DNA from 2 places in the Pseudocolwellia antarctica genome. Region 1 is predicted to be linked to the other one. Evidence: predicted binding sites of a transcription regulator. Region 1 holds the regulator's gene; the other holds the start of a gene.
What was found. The regulator NrdR, encoded in region 1, represses ribonucleotide reductase genes. The targets are predictions, from matches to a motif close to AAACACNANATNTNGTGTTT.
Positions count from the first base shown of each region.

Region 2: the regulator NrdR is predicted to act here: its motif matches at 2,447-2,466, upstream of nrdA (class 1a ribonucleoside-diphosphate reductase subunit alpha).

Region 1 covers NZ_CP187926.1:3,027,345-3,034,138, reverse strand. The annotation lists gene ACPUVN_RS13100 (ABC transporter permease) at 1-987, shown strand, start outside; gene glyA (serine hydroxymethyltransferase) at 1,788-3,044, shown strand; gene nrdR (transcriptional regulator NrdR) at 3,201-3,656, shown strand; gene ribD (bifunctional diaminohydroxyphosphoribosylaminopyrimidine deaminase/5-amino-6-(5-phosphoribosylamino)uracil reductase RibD) at 3,660-4,850, shown strand; gene ACPUVN_RS13080 (riboflavin synthase) at 4,894-5,553, shown strand; gene ribBA (bifunctional 3,4-dihydroxy-2-butanone-4-phosphate synthase/GTP cyclohydrolase II) at 5,564-6,673, shown strand.
Region 2 covers NZ_CP187926.1:1,778,400-1,785,193, forward strand. The annotation lists gene gyrA (DNA topoisomerase (ATP-hydrolyzing) subunit A) at 1-410, opposite strand, end outside; gene ubiG (bifunctional 2-polyprenyl-6-hydroxyphenol methylase/3-demethylubiquinol 3-O-methyltransferase UbiG) at 790-1,500, shown strand; gene ACPUVN_RS07785 (HAD-IA family hydrolase) at 1,508-2,164, shown strand; gene nrdA (class 1a ribonucleoside-diphosphate reductase subunit alpha) at 2,555-4,828, shown strand; gene nrdB (class Ia ribonucleoside-diphosphate reductase subunit beta) at 4,917-6,047, shown strand; gene yfaE (class I ribonucleotide reductase maintenance protein YfaE) at 6,100-6,402, shown strand; gene ACPUVN_RS07805 (diguanylate cyclase) at 6,453-6,794, opposite strand, start outside.

The DNA of each region.
Region 1 (6,794 bases):
GAAAGTTTTGCGCCTAAGTTAATGACTCAGCTTAAACAAAATAATATTTTTTCATTAACAGACGCCCCTGAAAATTTAAAGGATCTTTGGCAAGAGCGTAATATTGAATTAATGATCCCTGATGATTTTGTTGAAAATATGCAAGAAGGGCGAGTGATCACTATTACTTTACGAGCTGATTTTAGCGAGAAAGCATTAAACTCACCCATTCGTCGTGTTAAAAATGAGATCAGCCTTTATGGTCAAAGTATTGGAGCCAAGCGTCTTATAGTTCGTGGTATTGATCCTCGTCTTTTAAGACCTATCAATATTAACGACCAAGATACTTCTCAACCGAATAGTAATGCGATGTTCATTTCATTAATGTTAGGTTTATACGTATTAATGGCGGCCTTTATGTCGGGTCTTTCTGTAGCTATTGATTCAAGTGCTGGCGAGCGTGAACGAAACGTATTAGAAATGTTGCTATGTCAGCCTGTTAGCACATTCAAAATAGTATTAGCTAAGTTGTGTTGTGCCAGTACTATTTCAATAATAGGTGTAACCTTAACCTTGGTATTAACGTCTTTCTCGGTGAGTTTTGTTGATTTAACTAAGATAGGAGCCACCTTTAACTTAGATATTTATATGGTTTTATTCTTAATTCTACTCTTATTACCTATCAGCTTTTTTGCCTCAGCTTTACAGTTGTTCGTATCTTTTCAAGCTAAAAGCTTTAAAGAAGCGCAGTCAACAGTGAGTATGATCATTATGTTACCCGCGATGATCCCTGTGGCTTTAATGTTTATTGATGATAAACCTGCATGGTTAGATTGGTTACCTGTTTCAGGTCAGTCACTACTCATGGACGATTTATTTAAAGGTTTAGCGATCAACTGGGCGGCTTTTGCTGGAACCGCTATTGTAACTATAGGTATAACAGCGGTTTTAGTGACTGTACTTTCTTTACGTTTAAAATCAGAGAAAGTAGTTTTAGCGCTAAGCTAGGGTTAACTTAGATTATTCTTATAGCGCAACCATGCACTATGCAAGGCTATATTTCTGAATTTTTTCAGTGCTATAGCCTTAATGTTATATTTTACTCTGTACAACACACTGAAACCTCCTTTAAACATTAATTGACTAAATAACCTGAGATCGGCTTAATATATTCTTCTCTAACAGCTACTTTTACTTGCTTCATCGTTAAATTTACTTGCAATAGGCTAGCTATTGACGCGAAATTTGCCTTGAAGAAAGAAAAACTATCAAGCTAGAGTCTGTTGATCTTTCAGGGTTAAATTTTATTAGTCATAATTTCAATGAATTGAAAACATCTTAAATCAAGTTCAGGTTAAGTAGTCAGTATATTATTCGTTGTATTGTTTCATTGTTCGTATTATATTCAGCTTATTGTTTGAATGTAGGTGTTTCTGTATTTTTATCAGACGTAAACTTATCTGATTATAGAAACGCTTTACAAACTAAATACTGACTTTTGGTGAAAATGTAGAGATCTTAAAGTGCTGATATAAGCCAAGTGTTGGCAGGTAGGCAGCATAGATTACTCGTTAGCTGATGTTTTTTAATCAATAGCTTAATAAAATAGTTGAATCGATTATTTTATTCGAACTATTAAGGTATAACCGATTACTAAATCGACTAACATTATCCCTTAATATTTATATATTTTGCATATACAAAATTACAAGATTCAGGCAAAATACTGCCCATAAATTTTATTGTTTTTTATTGAATGTACCCCACAGCCTAAGATGATTGACTGGCTGATTACTTGAGGATTTAACATGCTTACACGTGACATGAACATTGCAGATTTTGATGCTGAATTGTTTGAGGCTATTGCCAAAGAAACAGTTCGTCAAGAAGAACACATCGAACTTATCGCTTCAGAAAATTACTGTAGTACTCGCGTACTTGAAGCTCAAGGCTCTCAGTTAACAAATAAATATGCTGAAGGTTACCCTGGCAAACGTTATTACGGCGGTTGTGAGTTTGTTGATATTGCTGAGCAATTAGCTATTGACCGTGCTAAAGAACTTTTTGGTGCTACATACGCGAATGTTCAACCACATGCTGGTTCACAAGCAAACGCAGCAGTTTTTCAAGCGTTAGTAACACCAGGCGGAAAAGTATTAGGTATGAGCTTAGCTCATGGTGGTCATTTAACTCATGGTTCACATGTAAACTTTTCTGGTAAGTCTTATGAGGCTTTCCAATACGGTTTAGATCCAGAAACTGGTGATATTGATTACGTAGAATTAGAGCGTTTAGCTGTAGAACATAAACCAGAAATGATTATTGGTGGTTTTTCAGCGTTTTCAGGTATTGTTGACTGGGCTCGCATGCGTACTATCGCAGACAAAGTTGGTGCATATTTCTTCGTAGATATGGCTCACGTTGCTGGTTTAGTTGCTGCTGGTTTATACCCTAACCCAGTTCCACATGCTCATGTAGTTTCAACAACTACACATAAAACATTAGCTGGCCCACGTGGCGGTTTAATTGTTTCTGCATGTGATGATGAAGACATTTACAAAAAATTAAACAGTGCTGTATTCCCTGGTGGTCAAGGTGGTCCTTTAATGCACGTTATTGCAGCAAAAGCAGTAGCATTTAAAGAAGCTTTACAACCAGAATTCAAAGTTTATCAGCAAGGCGTTTTAGACAACGCTAAAGCTATGGTTGCTGTACTTCAAGGCCGTGGTTACAAAGTTGTATCAAACAAAACTGATAACCATTTATTATTATTAGACCTAATTGATAAAGACATTACTGGTAAAGATGCAGATGCTGCATTAGGTAAAGCTCATATCACAGTAAACAAAAACTCTGTTCCAAACGATCCTCGTTCTCCGTTTGTTACTTCAGGTTTACGTTTAGGTACGCCAGCAATTACACGTCGTGGTTTTGGTGTTGAAGAGACTAAAGAATTAACAAGCTGGATTTGTGATATTCTTGACGATATTACTAACGAAGAAACTATTACAACGGTTCAAGCTAAAGTTAAAGAGCTTTGTTCACGTTTCCCTGTTTACGGTTAATACGTAAAACAGAACAGTAGTTTGAATTGTTAATATCGAATAGAATGGCCGCATTAGCGGCCATTTTTATTTATTAAATTCATTTTATTTAGTTATTTAGCTCTATATTCAAAATGATTAAGTAAAATGTTTTAACACCAGTTGTAGGATCACACCATGCATTGTCCTTTTTGCTCTGAAACAGAGACTAAAGTTATCGATTCAAGATTAGTCGCTGACGGACATCAAGTTAGAAGAAGACGTGAATGTTTAGCTTGTAGTGAACGTTATACAACGTTTGAAATAGCTGAACTTGTTATGCCAAAAATCATTAAACGAGATGGTTCAAGAGAACCGTTTAATGAAGACAAAATGCGTAATGGTTTAGTGAGAGCTTTAGAGAAAAGACCTGTAAGTGTCGAGAATGTTGAACTTGCTATTAATAAAGTAAAGTCAGCATTACGAGCAACAGGTGAACGTGAAATTTCAAGCGAAATGCTAGGTAATACGATTATGGAACAACTGAAAGATTTAGATAAAGTGGCTTATGTTCGCTTTGCTTCAGTTTACAAGTCGTTTGAAGACATCAAAGAGTTTGGTGAAGAAATTGCTCGTTTAGGCGATGAAAAATAACTTATGAAAAGATTCACAGCATTAGATTATGAGTATATGCAAAGAGCTTTGTCTCTAGCAAAAGGTGCTCATTATACAACGTCTCCTAATCCGAGAGTGGGCTGTGTACTTGTTAAAGATAATGAAGCTGTAGGTGAAGGTTATCACGTTAAAGCAGGGCAGGGTCATGCTGAAGTGAATGCTCTGATGCAAGCCAAGCAGGCAGGTAAAAGTACTATAGGCGCTACGGCTTATGTAACTCTTGAACCGTGTAGTCATTATGGCCGAACTCCACCTTGTGCTGAAGGTTTAATTAAAGCGGGTGTAAAACACGTAATTGCGGCTATGGTGGATCCAAATCCTCAAGTTTCAGGTAATGGTTTGAAAATGCTTGAAGCCGCAGGTATAACTACACAATACGGTTTATTAGAGCAAGAAGCTAAAAGCTTAAATGTTGGTTTTATTCAATTAATGACAACTAAATTACCTTATGTTCGTTGTAAATTAGCGTCGAGCATTGATGGTAAAATCGCCATGTCTAGCGGTGAAAGTAAGTGGATCACAGGATCTGCAGCGAGACGAAATGTACAACGCTTACGCGCACAAAGCTGTGCTGTTATTACTGGAGCTGATTCTGTTTTAATTGATGATGCTAAAATGAATGTGCGTTGGAGTGAGTTAGGCGATCTTAAAAATAGCTATGCACAAGAAAGTGTACGCCAACCTATTCGCGTTATTATCGATTCTCAAAATAGATTAACGCCTGACTTAGCGCTTTTTTCTATTGAATCACCTGTAATTATATTCACTCATAACATTGAAAACAGCCATAAATGGCCACATTTTGTAGAACATATCAGTGCTCCTTTTAATGATGAGTTAGAAATCACTCAGTCAGCAATAAATAATTTAGAAACACAAAGTACAGCGCCTAAAAAATTAAACTTAAAGGCTGTTTTATCTACCTTAGGTAAACGTGGTTTGAATGATGTGTTGATTGAATCGGGTGCCCGACTAACTGGAGCATTTGTAGGGCAAAACTTAGTTGATGAGTTTATTCTTTTTCAAGCGCCTAAGTTAATGGGAGCAGACGGAAAAAGTTTACTTAATATGAATAATATTCAAGCTTTATCAGAAGCTAAAAAACTAACTTATACTGATGTGCGTATGGTAGGCGAAGATATACGCATAACAGCGAAAATACATAAAAACTAAAGTCAGAAGACTTATTAAATAGCTAAACTAACAAGAGTTACTCATGTTTACTGGAATAATAGAAGCAGTTGGTCAAATAAATACCGTACAAGTTAATGCGCAAGGCGCTAGAATATCAGTATCAACAGGCTTGCTGGATATGCAAGATGTTAAATTAGGTGATTCTATTGCCACTAATGGTATTTGTTTAACGGTTGTTGATGTAAGTACAAGTACTTTTAGTGCTGATGTTTCAAATGAAACGTTAAAGCGAACAGGCTTTGCTCATTACAAAAGTGGTCAAAAAGTTAATTTAGAAAAAGCTATGTTACCAACGACTCGTTTCGGTGGTCATATGGTTTCTGGGCACGTAGATGCTTTATCTGAAATTGTCGCAATAGAACATGATGGAAATAGTATTCATTATTGGGTTGCGATGCCGAATGATATAGCCGCGTATATTGCTGAAAAAGGTTCGATCACTATTGATGGTACAAGCTTAACGGTTAATGGGTTAAGCGACAGTAAATTTAGACTAACGGTTGTACCACATACAACGCAAGAAACGATTATTAGCAGCTACAAAGTCGGCTCTAAAGTAAATGTAGAAGTTGATTTAATAGCGCGCTATATAGAAAGGTTACTTACCAATAAAACCGCTGAGAATACTCAGCAATCTGGTGTTACACATGATTTGTTAGCACGTAATGGTTTTATCAAATAAAGAGGTTGATATGAAATTAAATACCCCACAAGAGATTATTGATGATATCGCTCTGGGTAAGATGGTTATCTTAATGGATGACGAAGATCGTGAAAATGAAGGTGACTTCATTATGGCTGCTGAAAAGGTAACACCTGAAGCAATCAACTTCATGGCAACTCATGGTCGTGGTTTGATTTGTATGCCTATGTCAGTAGAAAAGTGTGTTCAGTTAAAACTGCCGTTAATGGTAGATAATAACAATGCACAATTTAGTACAAATTTTACCGTATCTATTGAAGCTGCTGAAGGTGTTACTACAGGTATTTCAGCTGCAGACCGTGCTAAGACTGTATTAGCGGCTGTTGGACCTAATGCTAACCATTTAAGTATTGTTCAACCTGGACATATTTTTCCTTTAATGGCTAAAGATGGTGGTGTTTTAAATAGAGCGGGTCATACCGAAGCTTCTGTTGATTTATCTCGATTAGCTGGGCTAGAAGCTGCATCTGTTATTGTTGAAATTTTAAACGAAGATGGCAGCATGGCACGTCGTCCAGATCTTGAAGTTATTGCTGAAAAGCACGACATAAAAATGGGCACGATTGCCGATTTGATTGAATACCGTAATGCAAATGAAACAACAATAGAACGTGTTTCATCATGTAAATTACCAACTGCTTTTGGTGAGTTTGATCTTACCGTATTTAAAGACACCATTGATGGACAAGCACATTTTGCTTTAACCAAAGGTGAAATTAAAGCTGATGAACCTACTTTAGTTCGTGTTCATCTTGAAAACACATTTAGAGACTTATTGTTGAGCGAGCGTGAAAGTGTTGCTAAATGGCCAATGGCTGATGCGTTAAAGAGAATAGCTGATGAAGGTGGCGTACTTGTATTATTAGGTAAGCATGAATCTCCAGAATCATTAATTGCTCAAGTTCAAAAATATGCTAAACAAGATGCTGGTGAAGCGGTTAAAGATGTAGAACGTCATGTTGGATCGCGTAATGTAGGTGTAGGTTCGCAAATTTTATCTAATTTAGGTGTAAGCAAAATGCGCTTATTAAGCTCGCAAACTAAATACCACTCATTATCAGGTTTTGGTTTAGAAGTTGTTGAATATATCGCTGAATAAGATATTCATTACTATCAACTCATGATGACAAATTGATTATTAACCTTAACTCATTTTAATAAGGGGTAATAATCCTGAGACGCTACTTCGGTAGCGTTTTTAATATTATAGATATAGTATA
Region 2 (6,794 bases), 1.2 Mb from region 1:
TCAGCAAGAATAGAATGTGCAATTTTCGACATTCTAATTTCGGTATAACGCATTGCAGCAGCTGAATCGCCATCTACAGAACCGAAGTTACCTTGCCCATCTACCAGCATATACCTTAGTGAAAAAGGTTGCGCCATACGTACAATGGTATCGTATACAGCAGTATCACCATGAGGGTGATATTTACCAATTACGTCACCAACAACACGAGCTGATTTTTTATATGGTTTATTGAAGTCATTACCTAGTACGTTCATAGCGAATAAAACGCGACGATGCACTGGTTTTAATCCATCACGAACATCAGGTAATGCACGGCCTACGATTACGCTCATTGCGTAATCTAAATAGGAGCTTTTTAATTCATCTTCAATATTTATTGGAGAAATATTGTTAGCCAAATCGGTCATAAATCGATGGTTCCCTTAACTTAGAACAAAATCAAAATTTTCGAAATTATAGTTATAATTAACACGGCATACTAACATAAAATTTTACAAGACAATACTGCTTTATCAACCTAGATTATTTTACAATTAGAGAAACAAACAAATAGTCATAACTCAATGTTTTTTAAAATAAAAGGCACTATCTAAAAATGTTGGATATTTAAACAATATTACAAGGTAAAATAGCCTTGTTTATATTTCACACAACCGTATTTAATGAATACTATATATAAGCAGAAAAAAACCAAACGACACAATAAAATAAGGTAATGAACTAGGTTTGATTACCTTTTTGATTTAGAATCAGGTTAATGAAAATATTTAGCTAGAGCCTTATAAAATGTCTAATAGTGTTAATGTAAATTTTGATGAAATAGAGAAGTTTGAAAAAGTAGCCAGCCAATGGTGGGATTTAACAGGTGACTTTAAACCACTTCACCAAATCAACCCTCTTCGTCTTCAGTTTATTATTCAGCATATTGAAAATATTTTTGATAAAAACATAATCGATGTAGGTTGTGGTGGCGGTATTCTTAGTGAAAGTTTAGCTAAGTTGGGCGCTAACGTTACTGGCATTGATATGGGAGAAGAACCTCTCAATATTGCAAAGCTACATTCATTAGAATCGAATATTAAAGTTGATTATCAAAAAATCACCGCTGAAGAAAAAGCTGTAGAATGCCCTGAAACGTTCGATGTTGTAACCTGTATGGAAATGTTAGAGCACGTTCCAGATCCCGCATCAATTATCGCTGCATGTGCAAATATGGTTAAACCAAACGGTTTTGTTTTCTTTTCAACATTAAACAAATCAATTATGTCTTACCTAATGGCTATAGTAGCAGCTGAAAAAGTGCTTAAGATAGTTCCTGATGGTACACATGAGCACAAATCATTTATTCGCCCTTCTACATTAATCGCATGGGCTGAAGATAATAACTTAAAGTGTATTGATACCGCTGGCATTCATTACAATCCAATTACAGAAAATCATAAGTTAACATCTAATCTCGATGTTAATTACATTTTATGTTTTCAAAAAGTAAGCTAGGTAACCTATGAATAAGCATAAAGGCGTATTGTTTGATCTAGATGGCACTTTATTAGACACCGCTAATGACTTAGGTGAAGCATTAAATCATGTTTTAATATCTAAAGGTCTTAAAGCGGTTGATAGAGAAACTTATCGCCCTATAGCTTCTGATGGTTCTAAAGGTTTATTAGAGTTAGGCTTTGGTGATCGCCTTAGCGAATTTGATTTTGAAGAGCTAAGAGTATCCTTTCTCAATTATTATGAAGAAAACATCGCCGTTCATACATGTCTCTACCCAGGTATTGAAGATTTACTGTCTTCACTAAATGATTTGAATATCCCTTGGGGCATAGTAACCAATAAGCCCGAATATTTAGCTCAAATCTTAGTCCCTCAATTCCCACAATTTAAGCAATGTAAAACGTTAATTGGTGGCGATACCTTACCTGAGCGTAAACCACACCCTGCTCCTGTATTATTTGCCGCTGAAAAAATAAATTGTGCCCCAACAGATTGTATTTATGTAGGCGATGCTCCGCGAGATATAGAGTCAGGAAACAGAGCAAATATGCATACAATTATTGCAGAATGGGGATACATTTTAGACAAAGAAGAATGCAAAAACTGGCAAGCGGACGTAATCACGCTAAACCCACTGGATATACTGGCGACGATAAAATAATCAAGTGTTCAAATTATGAAATATTTGGTAAAAATTTGACCTGCTGGTAAACATAACGGGTTGTTGAAAATACAAGCAAACAAAACATTTTTTCAAAATAAATAATGAACGTAATTAAATTTAAAAAAAGCATTGCGTTCTTTATAAATCAAAAATAAAAAGCCTTACTAAGTTAGTTGTTACTAACACGAGTTTTCATACCCTAGAAAGTACCTAAATACACATAATTTTAACACTTGCATTAGACGTCAAACCTCACTATCTTGTGATCTGTTTTTATAAAACCCCAAGATGTAGTGTATTTATTACACATTCGAACTAGCGGTTAAATAATAATTGTAAATGTTCAAAACTGAACATACGGAACTATAAATTACTAACAGGTCTTTCATGAATAACAATCTTTTTGTTACCAAGCGCAATGGCGAAAAAGAGCCCATTGATTTAGAAAAAATCCATAAAGTTATCGACTGGGCAGCAGCAGGTCTTGATAACGTTTCTGTATCTCAAGTTGAGTTGAAGTCACACATTCAATTTTACGATGGAATAAAAACAGAAGATATTCATGAAACCATAATTAAATCAGCAGCTGATTTAATTTCTGAAGAAACACCTGATTATCAATTTTTATCTGCTCGTTTAGCTATTTTTCACTTAAGAAAGAAAGCCTACGGTAAGTTTGAACCACCTAAACTTTACGAGCATGTTATTTCTCTTGTGGCATCAGGAAAATATGATCAGCACTTAATCGCTGATTATACAAAAGATGAATTTGAAGCAATGGAACAATTTTTAGATCACCGTCGTGACCTAAACTTTAGTTATGCTGCTGTTAAACAGTTAGAAGGTAAATACCTTGTTCAAAACCGTGTAACAGGTGAAATTTATGAGAGTGCACAGTTCTTATATGTACTAGTTGCTGCTTGTTTATTTGCAAAATATCCAAAAGAAACACGCTTAAAGTACGTTGAAGGCTTTTATAACGCGATTTCTCTTTTCAAAATATCATTACCTACACCTATTATGTCGGGTGTAAGAACACCTACACGTCAGTTCTCATCATGTGTACTTATTGAGTGTGGCGATAGCTTAGACTCAATTAACGCTGCTTCAAGCTCTATTGTTAAATACGTATCGCAACGTGCTGGTATTGGTATTAACGCAGGTAGAATTCGTGCATTAGGTAGTTCGATAAGAAATGGTGAAGCTTTTCATACAGGTTGTATTCCATTTTTCAAACACTTTCAAACAGCGGTTAAAAGTTGTTCTCAAGGTGGTGTACGTGGTGGTGCAGCAACATTATTTTACCCGCTATGGCATTTAGAAGTTGAAAGCTTATTAGTATTAAAAAATAACCGTGGTGTTGAAGAAAACCGTGTACGCCATTTAGATTATGGTGTGCAGTTCAATAAAGTAATGTACCAACGCTTAATTAAAGGTGAATCAATCACTTTATTTAGCCCAAGCGATGTACCTGGTTTATATGATGCGTTTTTTGAAGACCAAGACGAGTTTGAAGCCCTTTATACTAAATACGAAGCTGATCCAACTATTCGTAAAAAGTGCATAAAGGCAATTGAATTATTTACTTTATTTGCTCAAGAAAGAGCGAGTACAGGTCGTATTTATTTACAAAATGTTGATCACTGTAATACTCACAGCCCATTTGATCCTAAGCAAGCACCTATTAGACAAAGTAACCTTTGTTTAGAGATTGCTTTACCAACGCAACCAATGAATGACATTAATGATCCAAATGGCGAAATAGCCCTTTGTACCCTTTCTGCATTTAACTTAGGTGCGATTGAAAGCTTAGACGAACTAGACGGCTTAGCTGATTTAGCGGTACGTGCTTTAGATAGTTTATTAGACTACCAAGACTACCCTATGCCAGCAGCTAAAAATGCAACCGTTGGTAGACGTACATTAGGCATAGGCGTAATTAACTATGCTTACTACCTAGCTAAAAATGGTTTGTATTACTCTAACGGCAGTGCAAATAACTTAACGCATAAAACTTTTGAAGCTATTCAATACTACTTACTAAAAGCAAGTAACAACTTAGCTAAAGAAGTAGGTGCTTGTCCTAAATTCAATGAAACTCGCTTATCAAAAGGTATCTTACCGATAGATACTTATAAAAAAGAAATCGATAACGTTGTTAATGAAGCATTGCATTTAGACTGGGAAGCTTTACGTAAGGATATCGTAGAATTTGGTGTTAGAAACTCAACGGTTTCAGCGCTAATGCCTTCAGAAACATCGTCTCAAATATCAAATGCAACAAATGGTATTGAACCACCACGTGGGCTTATCAGTATTAAAGCCAGTAAAGATGGTGTTTTAAAACAAGTTGTACCTGAATACGCACGATTAAAAGATAACTACGAATTACTATGGAATATTCCAAGTAACCAAGGTTACTTAGAGCTAGTTGGCATAATGCAGAAGTTTATCGACCAAACGATTTCTGCAAACACAAATTATGATCCATCACGTTTTGAAGGTGGAAAAGTACCAATCAAGCAAGTATTGAAAGATATTTTAACAGCTTATAAATTAGGTGTTAAAACAATGTATTACCACAATACAAGAGATGGTGCAGCCGATAGCCAAGTAGAAATTGAAAGCGAAGACTGTGAAGGCGGCGCGTGTAAGATTTAATAAGCACTTGTCAGTAAGAAAATTATAACAAGCTTTACTCGTAATATATTTATATCAAATTGATGTTTGATATTTTCAGGGAAAATAAATGACGTATACAACTTTTAATCAATCGGCTCACAATGCTTTATTAGAGCCAATGTTTTTCGGGCAAAGTGTAAACATTAGCCGTTACGATCAACAAAAGTTCATAAATTTTGAACGATTGATCGAAAAGCAATTAAGTTTCTTTTGGCGTCCTGAAGAAATTGATGTTTCTAAAGATCGTGCTGATTGGCAAGGCCTAACAGATTCAGAAAAGCATATATTCATTTCTAATCTAAAGTATCAAACATTACTTGATAGTATTGCTGCGCGCTCTGTAAACGCAGTTTTACTTCCTTTGGTATCAATCCCTGAACTTGAAACTTGGGTTGAAACTTGGGCGTTTAGTGAAACTATTCACTCACGTTCATATACTCATATTTTAAGAAATCTATTTACAGATCCTGGTGAAGTATTTGACGATATTGTAGTTAACCCTGCCATATTAAATAGAGCCGCCAGCATCGCGAAATATTTTGATGATGTAATACTAACAACGCAATTACTACAATCTCAAGGTGAAGGTACTTACGAAGTAAACGGTAACAGTATTGAAGTATCTACACGTAAACTTAAAGAACGTTTATACCTTGCTATATGTTCAGTTAACGCGTTAGAAGCTATTCGTTTTTATGTAAGTTTTGCTTGTTCATTTGCTTTTGCTGAACGAGAGTTACTTGAAGGTAATGCTAAAATTATCAAATTAATTGCACGTGATGAAGCATTACATTTAACAGGAACGCAAACCATTCTTAATTTATGGAGTAATGGGCAAGACGATCCTGAAATGAAAGAGATTTGCGCAACGTTAAAAGAAGAAGGTCGTCAAATATTCTTAGATGTTGTAGAACAAGAAAAAGAATGGGCTGAATACTTATTTAAAGACGGTTCAATGATCGGTGTTAATGCTGAAATTTTAAAGCAGTACATTGAATATATTAGTAACCAAAGAATGACTGCTATCGGTTTAGATGCTCCTTTTGCTATTAAAACTAACCCATTACCTTGGATTAACTCTTATTTATCAAGTGATAATGTTCAAGTAGCACCACAAGAAACTGAAATTTCAAGCTACCTTGTTGGTCAAGTCGATTCATCGGTTTCTTCTGATGACTTTGATGATTTCGATTTATAGTTTATTCATATCAAACATAGCATTAGCATGCTGATTTATAGGTAATAAAAGAATGAAAGATGCTAATGCTAGTCAATCTCTCTCCTGCTCTGATGATAAGCCCATAAAAATATCTGTTGAAGGTTCGACTGTTCAATATACGAATAGTGAACAAACGCTTTTAGAATGTTTAGAAGGCGAAAATCATGAAATTCATTATCATTGTAGAGATGGATATTGTGGTGCCTGCCGTATAACGTTAAACAGTGGCGAAATAGATTATTTTAAAGGTGAACCTTTAGCTTATGTCGGTGAAGGTGAGATATTACCCTGCTGTTGTAAACCTAAAGGTGATATAGATATCACCTTACTTTAAGGTTTGTTAGTTAATCTGAGAAGCTAAGCTCAGATTAATTACTCATTGAATTAAATTTCATCCGCTAGAACAGTTTCAATCCCGCTTACCACTTTCACAAATTCAGGTTTAAACGCATCAAACAATAGCTGATATTGACCTTTATTAGATTCGTTTATCGCTATATCTAGCAGCTTTATTTTTTCAAAAAGTGTCATAGCACCAATAGAGCAAGAAACACCTTTTAAAGTGTGAACTAAACGCTTACAAGTATCTTGATCTGATTCGAGTAATGTTTTTTGAATATTATCCGCATCTTTTGCATGATCTTCATAAAACATCAATATGATCTCTTTGAATAAGTCTTCATCCCCTAATACATTTCCAACACCAATATCGTAATCAATACCAGG